Regions from separate parts of the Staphylococcus argenteus genome, predicted to be linked through region 3. Evidence: predicted binding sites of a transcription regulator. Region 3 holds the regulator's gene; each other region holds the start of a gene.

Region 1 (3,300 bases), 970 kb from region 3:
CGATCTGTTAAAGATTCACTTGGCGTACTATAAATACTGAACCAAATATCATATAACTCAGTCCATTTCGTTTGATAACGTTTCATCTCTTTAAGAATTTCAATCGTAAAGGCTTTTGCTTCTTGAGAAGTTTCCCAGTCTGGACCATAGAAAACAGTAGCTGTTTCATATAATCCAATATAGCCCATCGAAATCGTTGCACGTTTATTTTTAAATAATTCTGCAACATCATCCGTTTCTTTTAATTTGTAGTTGAATGCGCCACTTTTATATAAAATAGGTGCATTATTCGGCACAGCATCTTTTAATCGATGTATACGGTAAAGTAATGCATCGTGCAATACGTCCATACGTTCATAAAAAATTTCCCAGAATCTGGTCATATTACCGGCAGATTCAAGTGCCATTCTAGGTAAATTTAGTGTCACAACACCAAGGTTGCAACGTCCATTATTTTCAAAATTACCTTCCGCATCTTTCCAACTTGGTAAAAATGAACGACACCCCATTGGTGCTTTGAAATCGCCTAGAATATCTACAAGTTTGTCATAATTCAATATGTCCGGATACATGCGTTTTGTTGAGCATTTTAATGCTAATTGCTTAATGTCATAATTGGGATCTTGTGGACTAAAATTTGTGCCTTTTTTAATTGAAAATACAAGTTTTGGGAAAATGGCTGTCGTACGATCCTTACCTAATCCTTTAATACGTGTATTTAAAATAGCTTGTTGTATTTTACGGCTTAAGTGATCTGTACCTAATCCAAATCCTAATGTTACAAAAGGTGTTTGTCCATTTGACGTATACAAGGTGTTAATTTCATATTCTAAACTTTCAATTGCATCATTTATATCTTTTGTGACTTGTTGGTCAACATAGCGTTCAATTTCAGATTCTTTGACAAATTGCTGTGCGATGCTTCTATGTTGTTCTTCATTATGTCGTGCATATGTACTGAGTAATTCATCAACGCGGTCGACCGTACAGCCACCATATTGACTGCTAGAAACATTAGCTATAATTTGTACAAGCTGCGCTGACGCAGTTTGTATTGATTTTGGTGATGTCACATTCGCGTTGCCTATTTCAAATCCATTATGTAGCATATTTTTAGCATCTATTAAACAACAGTTTGTTAACGGTTGGAATGGATGATAATCTAAGTCGTGAAAATGTATGTCCCCTCTTTGATGTGCATCTGCAACGTGTTTCGGTAATAAATGATTTAATGCGTATGATTTAGAAACGATACCTGCTGTTAAATCTCTCATAGTTGAAAATGTGTCACTATCTTTGTTGGCATTTTCATTAACAATAGCAGGATCTTTAGAAATCAAACCTGTTAGTGCTTCTTCGATTTGATTCAATTTTACCCCTTCTTCCTATATATTGTGTCTACCTATTACGTTAAACCACTATATATAGTATTTTCAAATTTTAATGCTAGTGTTAACTAAACCGTCACAAAGTTTTTAACATTTAGTGAAATTCATATTTCCACACAATTATTTCATTAATTTTTAAAATTGTTCTAAGATCAAACCGTCTGTTCAACGTATGGTGTGACCACTACTAAATCTAGTGTTGCTAGCTAATTTATCATATTGTAACGATACCCATTAACATCGCAATCACTAACATTACGATGGCAAATCCCCAAATCCAAAAGAATGCATATTTAATATATGTGCCCATATTTGCTTCTGCCAGACCAATCGCCAACCATAATGCTGGTGAAAATGGACTTACAAATGTACCAATGATGTTTCCAATTACCATTGAATATGCGGTTGATACAGATGGTACACCAAATTGACCAGCCGTCTGTTCAACAATAGGTAACACTGCAAAATAATAGGCATCTGTACTAGTAAGTAAGTCTAACGGTACGCCGAAAAAGCCTACTATAACATGTAAATATGGTCCTACTTCTGCAGGAATCACTTTAATTAAATCTGTTGCGATTGCTTTTAGCATACCCGTTTCATTTAGCACCCCTAAAAACATACCTGCAGCAATAATAACAGCAGCCATCATCAATGCATTTGGTGCATGCGCTCTTAAACGCTCCATTTGTTCATCAACTGATTTAAAATTAATAACAAGTGCAAGTGAAACACCTATCATAAAGGCGAATTCAGGTGGTGCAACATTCATTAACATCGCAATGATTACAGCCACAGTTAACGCTGTATTTATCCATTTAATCATTGGATTTGTCTTCGCGCGTCCTTTTACAGGAAATTTTATATCTTGATCACGCTCATATACTTCTACTAATTTATGTACATCTATATCTTGTGTTTGCGGTAATTCATTTCTATCAATTGCTTTTTTAATACGCTTTTGCTCTTTAAATCCTAAATACACCGCAAATAACATGACAAGAACAAATCCTACAATTTGAATTGGGATTAATCCATACCATAGTTCATTTACACTTTTAGCTTTTAAAACTGCAGCTACACGAGCCATTGGACCTCCCCAAGGTACCATGTTCATAATGGCAGCACTTAATGCTAATAGTAAAATCAATAAATATTTATTCATGTTTAGCGCTTTATATAATGGTAATAACGCAGGAATTGAAAGTAAAAATGTTACTGCACCTGCACCATCTAATTGCGCTAATGTTCCAATTAAAGCTGTCATCATACATACAATGATAACGTTGCCTCTCGTCATTAAAATTAAACGCTTTACGAGTGGCTTGAATAAGCCGCTATCATTCATAATGCCAAAGAAAATAATAGCAAAAATGAACATAATTACGACATTCTTAACTTGATCTAGTCCTTTACCAAAGAAACCAACTAAATCAGTTACACTATATCCTAAAATCATTGCTCCTAGACATGGTATCAATGTCATACCTACCACTGGATTTAATTTTTTAGCAATGAGTAAACCTACAATTGAAATAATAATAATGAGCCCCATTACTGTTAACCACATATTATCACTATTCATATCAATTTCTCCCTCCACTTTTTATACAATTTACATAGTCCCCCTCTTTAACTTAAATAATCAAAATAATATAATTTTTTATATTTAAGTTATCTTATTTTATCAAAAAAATCTTTTTTGTGTAAGTTTCTTGTTAACATCCTGTAAGTAGAAGGTTTCTAAAATGAAAAATAAATCTTTCGTTTTAGAAACGCGCATACTATTTTCTATTTCAATTAATGATTGATGCTTTGTTACATAAAAAATCTGGCTAAAGCAAGCTATCTTTCTTAGCTACTTCAACCAGATTTCAATTTGATAATCTATTTTATTAAATTACTTTCATAT
Region 2 (3,300 bases), 910 kb from region 3:
AAGTCTTTTGCTTCCTCTGACTCATAACCAATTTTATTTTTAGCTAAGTAACCGTGCAAGTTCATAACACCTAGACCAACTGAGTGTAATTCACTGTTTGCTTTTCTAACGCCTGGCGCATTTTGAATATTTGCAACGTCACTTACAACTGTTAATGCATCCATACCAGAATGTACTGAATCTCTAAACTTACCACTTTCCATTACATTCACAATATTTAATGAGCCTAAGTTACATGAAATATCACGTTTGATCTCATCTTCAACACCATAATCATTAATAATTGATGTTTCTTGTAATTGGAAAATTTCAGTACATAAATTACTCATTTTAATTTGACCAATATTTGAGTTCGGATGCACTTTATTCGCATTATCTTTAAACATTAAATACGGATAGCCTGATTGTAATTGCGTTTGTGCAATTAAATTCAACATTTCACGTGCATTCTTTTTCTTTTTGTCAACATTTGGATTTGCAACCATGTCATCATAAAATTTATCTAAATCAATATCATCTAATGTCACACCGTATTCTTCTTTAACTGTATGAGGCGCAAACATATAGAAGTCTTTACCCTCTTTAGCTAAATCAAAGAATTTAGATGGGACGATTAAACCAGTTGAAATTGTAGATAAACGTAGGTCTTCATCGGCATTTACTTTTTTAGTATCTAAAAACTCTTCTACATCGTAATGGAAGATATTTAAGTACACGGCACCAGCACCAGGTCTTTGACCTAGTTGGTCTGCATAACTGAAACCACCTTCTAGTGATTTAGCGATTGGTAAAACACCTTTCGCTACGCCTTTAATACCTTTAATCGCTTCGCCACGTGCACGTAGTTTAGATAAGTTAATCGCTACGCCGCCACCAATTTTACTTAATTGCTTTGCAGTTGAATCAATAAAGTTGATTGAATTTAAGCTATCATCTACTTCTAATAAGAAACATGAAACTAGCTCACCACGACGCGCACGACCTGCGTTTAAAAATGTTGGTGTTGCTGGTTGATATCTTTGTTCAACCATAGCAGAAATAAATTGTTTCGCTTGTTCTTTATTACCGTTTGCTAAGTATAAAGCAACAATAGCAACGTGTTGATTGTAGTCTTCTAAATATTGACTTTTATCATTAGTTTTCAAAGCATAATCTTTGAAAAATTTACTTGCTGACATATAACTTGCAAATTTAAATGGAATAGATTTTGCATAGTCAGTAATTTCAATAAGATCAGCTTCGCTATATATGTCAAACACATTGAAATAGAAATCATTAACTACTAAGTAACGTAAACGTTCTATTTCTGAATCGAAAAAGATTGTTTTGTCCTTTACTTCTTCTAAATAAGCAGCTAATGCTTCTTGGTCTTTTTCTAAACTAAAGAATCCATCTTCTCTTCGTTTAGTGACCTCATTATTTAATTCAATATGATTGTACTTTTTCTCTTCCATGGTTTTCATTAAAATTACCCACCTTGTTCTTAAATTCAATAACGTCTTTGTTTTTTCCATGTAACTCAAACTTCATTAATAAAGGGACATTATACTCCTCTGATATCGTGCGACCCGCTTTAGCGAAATTTAGTCCCCAATTTCGATTACCGCTTGCTGCCACACCTCTGATGTATTGATGATTAACTTCTAAAAAAGATTGAACTGGTTTTGGTACTTCTCCAAATCCAATAGTGCCTGTAACGATAATAAACGGTTCATTAACTGGTTCCATACAATTGTCTGCTGTAATCTCAAGTGTATTTTCTAGTTCTGTTCTCTTGATAAATCGACGGACATTTCCAGTAAATGAAAAATATATTATTTTCATTGGATCACCTTCTTTCTTCAACCCTTTTAAATTAAGTAGTCATTACAATTAAAAAATGCTTTAACAACATTAAAATTCATGTTTATCTCAGCATTGCTTTAACTATAATGAAGCTACTTATTTTCTCAAATGTAAACCAAACCAATTGCATAGATTTATATTTGAGAAAATAGTAGCTTGTATGGGTTGTATGTATCAAAATCACTATATGTAGTGTTTACATCATTTGACATCTTCCATTTGCTTAGTGCATTTTCTGAAAATATGACTATAAATTGATAATAACTATTAAATTCCAGTGTTAAATTACTTTTAAAAGTAATTTCTTCATAAATAAAGCATTTGCATACAAAACACAAGATATTGTGTCTTTATCGGATTACCAACACTATATTATGTGTTTCATTATACATAAGACCACCAATGATTTAAAGTGTCATTTTCCGGTTGAATGTTCGTAAAACGTTCCAATTAGGCACCATTACTTAAATAGAAAAACTTCGGTAAAATTAAAAAATTTTTTCAGTAGATATCGCTTGCTTTTTTAAAATCTGTAACAAACTCAATCGTATCAACAAAAATCAAGAAATAATCAATTACATAGATGCTTAATTGATTTTATTTAAACGTAATAACACAAACATTCATGACTAAGTAATGCCCTATAATTCCGTCAAATGAACATAAGAACATTTGTTCGTATAAACAATTATAGTTCTTTTCTTTTAAATTTCAACTATTTATGCACAATATGTTGATTTGTGCTAATATAAATACGTTAATTTTATATAAAAGAGGCGATAAAATTGAATCCTAAAGTAAAAGGTATCATTGCCATATTAATTTCGGCTATTGGTTTCAGTTTTATGTCAGTGTTTTTCAGACTTGCAGGTGATCTTCCTGTTTTTCAAAAATCATTAGCACGAAACTTAGTAGCAATGTTTATTCCACTATTTTTTATATATAAATATCATCAACCCATGTTTGGTAGACTTTCTAGTCAACCATTATTACTAACCCGTTCTACTCTTGGACTTATTGGTGTATTGTTAAATATTTATGCAATCGACCATATGGTACTAAGTGATGCAGACTCTTTAATGAAACTTAATCCTTTTTGGACGATTTTATTAAGCATTATTTTCTTGCATGAAAAAGTGAGGAAATATCAAATCACAGCTATGATAATTGCAATTCTAGGTATGCTTTTAATTGTTAAACCTGAGTTTTCTTCATCAATAATTCCTTCACTAGCCGGATTATTTTCAGGTATTTTTGCAGCATCAGCATACACTTGTGTCAGAGCACTTAGTACAAGAGAAGCACCATATACAATTGTATTTTACTTCTCATTATTCTCTGTCATCGTTTTAATACCTTTCACTGCATATACATATGTTCCAATGACTCAAATGCAAATACTGTACTTGTTAGGTGCTGGACTAGCTGCAGCAGTTGGTCAAATTGGCGTCACAT
Region 3 (3,300 bases):
CTCGACGAGCTATATATTATCAAATACATTTGAAAAAGCTGAATTCTATTAATTATTTGATAGAATTCAGCTTTTTACATTGACTAAGAATTTAATGTCCCAGCCTAATGGCTCTTTTTTATAAAAAGATAAACGATTTTTTAGAAAACGCTTTCAAATTTCATATAATATGCTATACTAATTCCATAAAGTATAACACATAAAAATCAAGGGGTGCTTTTAATGTCAACGAATATTGCAATTAATGGTATGGGTAGAATTGGAAGAATGGTATTACGTATTGCATTACAAAATAAAAATCTTAATGTAGTAGCAATTAATGCTAGTTATCCACCCGAAACAATTGCACATTTAATCAATTTTGATACAACACATGGTAAGTATGATTTAAAAGTCGAACCAATCGAAAATGGTTTACAAGTTGGTGAACATCAAATTAAATTGGTAGCTGATAGAAATCCTGAAAACTTGCCTTGGAAAGAATTGGATATTGATATTGCAATAGATGCTACTGGTAAATTTAACCATGGAGATAAAGCTATTGCGCATATTAAAGCTGGTGCTAAAAAAGTATTATTAACCGGTCCATCAAAAGGTGGTCATGTTCAAATGGTTGTTAAAGGCGTAAATGATCATCAATTAGATGTTGAGGAATATGATATTTTTAGTAACGCATCATGCACTACGAACTGTATTGGACCTGTAGCTAAAGTTTTAAATGATCAATTTGGAATTATTAATGGATTAATGACTACGGTTCATGCGATAACAAATGATCAAAAAAATATTGATAATCCACATAAAGATTTAAGACGCGCGCGTTCATGTAATGAAAGTATTATACCTACATCAACAGGTGCAGCGAAAGCGTTAAAAGAAGTGTTGCCAGAATTAGAAGGTAAATTACATGGTATGGCACTTCGTGTTCCAACAAAAAATGTATCATTAGTTGATTTAGTCGTTGATTTAGAAAAAGAAGTCACTGCTGATGAAGTAAATCAAGCTTTTGAAAATGCAGGGTTAGAAGGCATCATCGAAGTCGAACACCAACCGCTTGTGTCAGTAGATTTTAATACAAACCCACATTCAGCTATTATTGATGCGCAATCAACAATGGTTATGGATGGTAATAAAGTTAAAGTCATCGCTTGGTATGACAACGAGTGGGGATATTCCAATAGAGTTGTAGATGTTGCTGAACAACTTGGTGAACTTTTAAAATCAAAGACAACAGTAAGTGCAAGTTAAAATAAATTTTAAAACTTAACCTAGCTCTGATATCGGAGTTAGGTTTTTTGTATTGTTGAAAGTAAATGTTAATCACTTTGGTTTTCTAAAAAATAGAACACATTTTCTTTTTAGTTCATTTTTTAAATCAAAATAATAAATTGAGGGATTCTTTTTTCATCTATGGATTTATAGTATAATGAGGCATAATCAAAATAAAGAGGGTGATGTAATGAAATGCCCGAAATGTAATTCTACACAATCCAAAGTCGTAGATTCAAGGCATGCCGATGAATTAAATGCCATTCGTAGACGAAGAGAATGTGAAAATTGTGGAACACGTTTCACTACATTTGAACATATCGAAGTCAGTCAGCTTATTGTTGTGAAAAAAGATGGCACAAGAGAGCAATTTTCAAGAGAGAAAATACTTAATGGACTTGTGCGTTCATGTGAAAAGCGTCCAGTTAGATATCAGCAACTTGAAGATATTACTAATAAAGTTGAATGGCAATTGAGAGATGAAGGTCATACAGAAGTATCTTCACGAGATATAGGTGAGCATGTGATGAATTTATTAATGCATGTTGATCAAGTCTCTTATGTGAGATTTGCATCTGTTTATAAAGAGTTTAAAGATGTTGACCAATTATTGGCATCAATGCAAGGAATTTTAAGTGAAAATAAACGGAGTGATGCATAAATGGGACGACAAGCCTTTGAATTTGGCTTAAGACCAAAGGATCAATTTCAAGTTATGCAACACTTTGATTTAAATACAAATCATTTAGAAGTTTTAAATCGATTATATACACCTTTAATCGGTACGCAAGCAGTAGGTTTATATCACTTTATGACTCAGTTTGTTGAAAAAAATCGTAATACAACTTCGATATTATCGCACTATATATTTATGAATGAACTTAAAATTAATTTACTAGAGTTTAGACAACAAATGGATTTGCTAGAAGCGATTGGATTAATCAAGACATTTGTCAAACATGATGAACAAGAAACTCAGTTTGTTTATCAGCTGATTCAACCGCCTACAGCACATTTGTTTTTTAATGACCCGATGTTGTCAATCTTCTTATATAGTGAAGTAGAGCATCGTCGATTTCAGGAATTAAAAAAATATTTTGAATATAAAGAAGTCGACTTAACTGAATATAAACAAACAACAAGACAGTTTACTGAGGTGTTTAAAGTTCCTACAACAAAAGTTGATATTGATACGAGTGATATTCCTATTAATCAGTCATATCAAGGTATAGATTTGGCAAGTGAAACTTTTGATTTTGAAATGTTGAGACAAATGTTAAATAAACATTTTATAAGTCAAGAAATAGTGACAAAAGATGCAAAACGTTTAATTACACAACTTGCTACATTATATGGTTTGACGCCCGATGGGATGAAGCATGTAATTTTAAATTCAATCACTAGTGGACAGCAACTATCATTCGAAGAAATGCGAAAACAAGCGCGTTCATATTATTTAATCGAACATGACAATCAAATGCCTAAATTACAAGTTAAATCAGCAACTTCTTCATTACCTGAGAAACATGAGTCGAACGAATTGAATCTGGCTCCACAAAGTGATGAGTGGTTTGATTTATTAGAACAAACGAGTCCGATTGACATGTTGTCATCGTGGTCTGAATCAGAGCCAACCGTTTCACAAAAGACAATGATTGAAGAGTTAATCGAGCGTGAAAAAATGTCATTTGGTGTCATAAACATTTTATTGCAATTTGTTATGCTAAAAGAAGATATGAAACTGCCAAAGGCGTATATTTTTGAAATCGCATCAAATTGGAAGAAAAAAGGAATTAAGACAGCTAAAGAAGCGTATGAATACGCTAAAAAAGTAAATCAACCTAAGAGTGAATCGTTAAGTGCTAATTATCAAAAACGTGGTACATATTCTGGACAACGTAAACGTATTTCGAAAGAAAAAACGCCAAAATGGTTGGAAAACAGAGATAATCCAGATAATAACCATTCAACAGCAAAGCATAATAGTTCAGATGATCAACAATTAGAACAAGATCGACAAGCATTTTTAGA

The links. Region 3 encodes NrdR, which represses ribonucleotide reductase genes. Its sites were predicted from a motif close to AACACNATATATNGTGTT; they were not measured.
Region 1: a site for NrdR is predicted at 1,415-1,432, ahead of nrdD (anaerobic ribonucleoside-triphosphate reductase). Genes of this name have one in related genera too.
Region 2: a site for NrdR is predicted at 2,025-2,042, ahead of nrdI (class Ib ribonucleoside-diphosphate reductase assembly flavoprotein NrdI). Genes of this name have one in related genera too.

What each region holds. Positions count from the first base shown of each region.
Region 1 covers NC_016941.1:2,638,001-2,641,300, forward strand. The annotation lists gene nrdD (anaerobic ribonucleoside-triphosphate reductase) at 1-1,370, opposite strand, end outside; gene SAMSHR1132_RS12905 (CitMHS family transporter) at 1,603-2,973, opposite strand.
Region 2 covers NC_016941.1:764,901-768,200, reverse strand. The annotation lists gene nrdE (class 1b ribonucleoside-diphosphate reductase subunit alpha) at 1-1,463, opposite strand, end outside; gene nrdI (class Ib ribonucleoside-diphosphate reductase assembly flavoprotein NrdI) at 1,426-1,824, opposite strand; gene SAMSHR1132_RS03555 (DMT family transporter) at 2,631-3,300, shown strand, end outside.
Region 3 covers NC_016941.1:1,671,389-1,674,688, reverse strand. The annotation lists partial or broken gene SAMSHR1132_RS13815 (IS1182 family transposase) at 1-83, shown strand, start outside; gene gap (type I glyceraldehyde-3-phosphate dehydrogenase) at 223-1,248, shown strand; gene nrdR (transcriptional regulator NrdR) at 1,460-1,930, shown strand; gene SAMSHR1132_RS07915 (replication initiation and membrane attachment family protein) at 1,931-3,300, shown strand, end outside.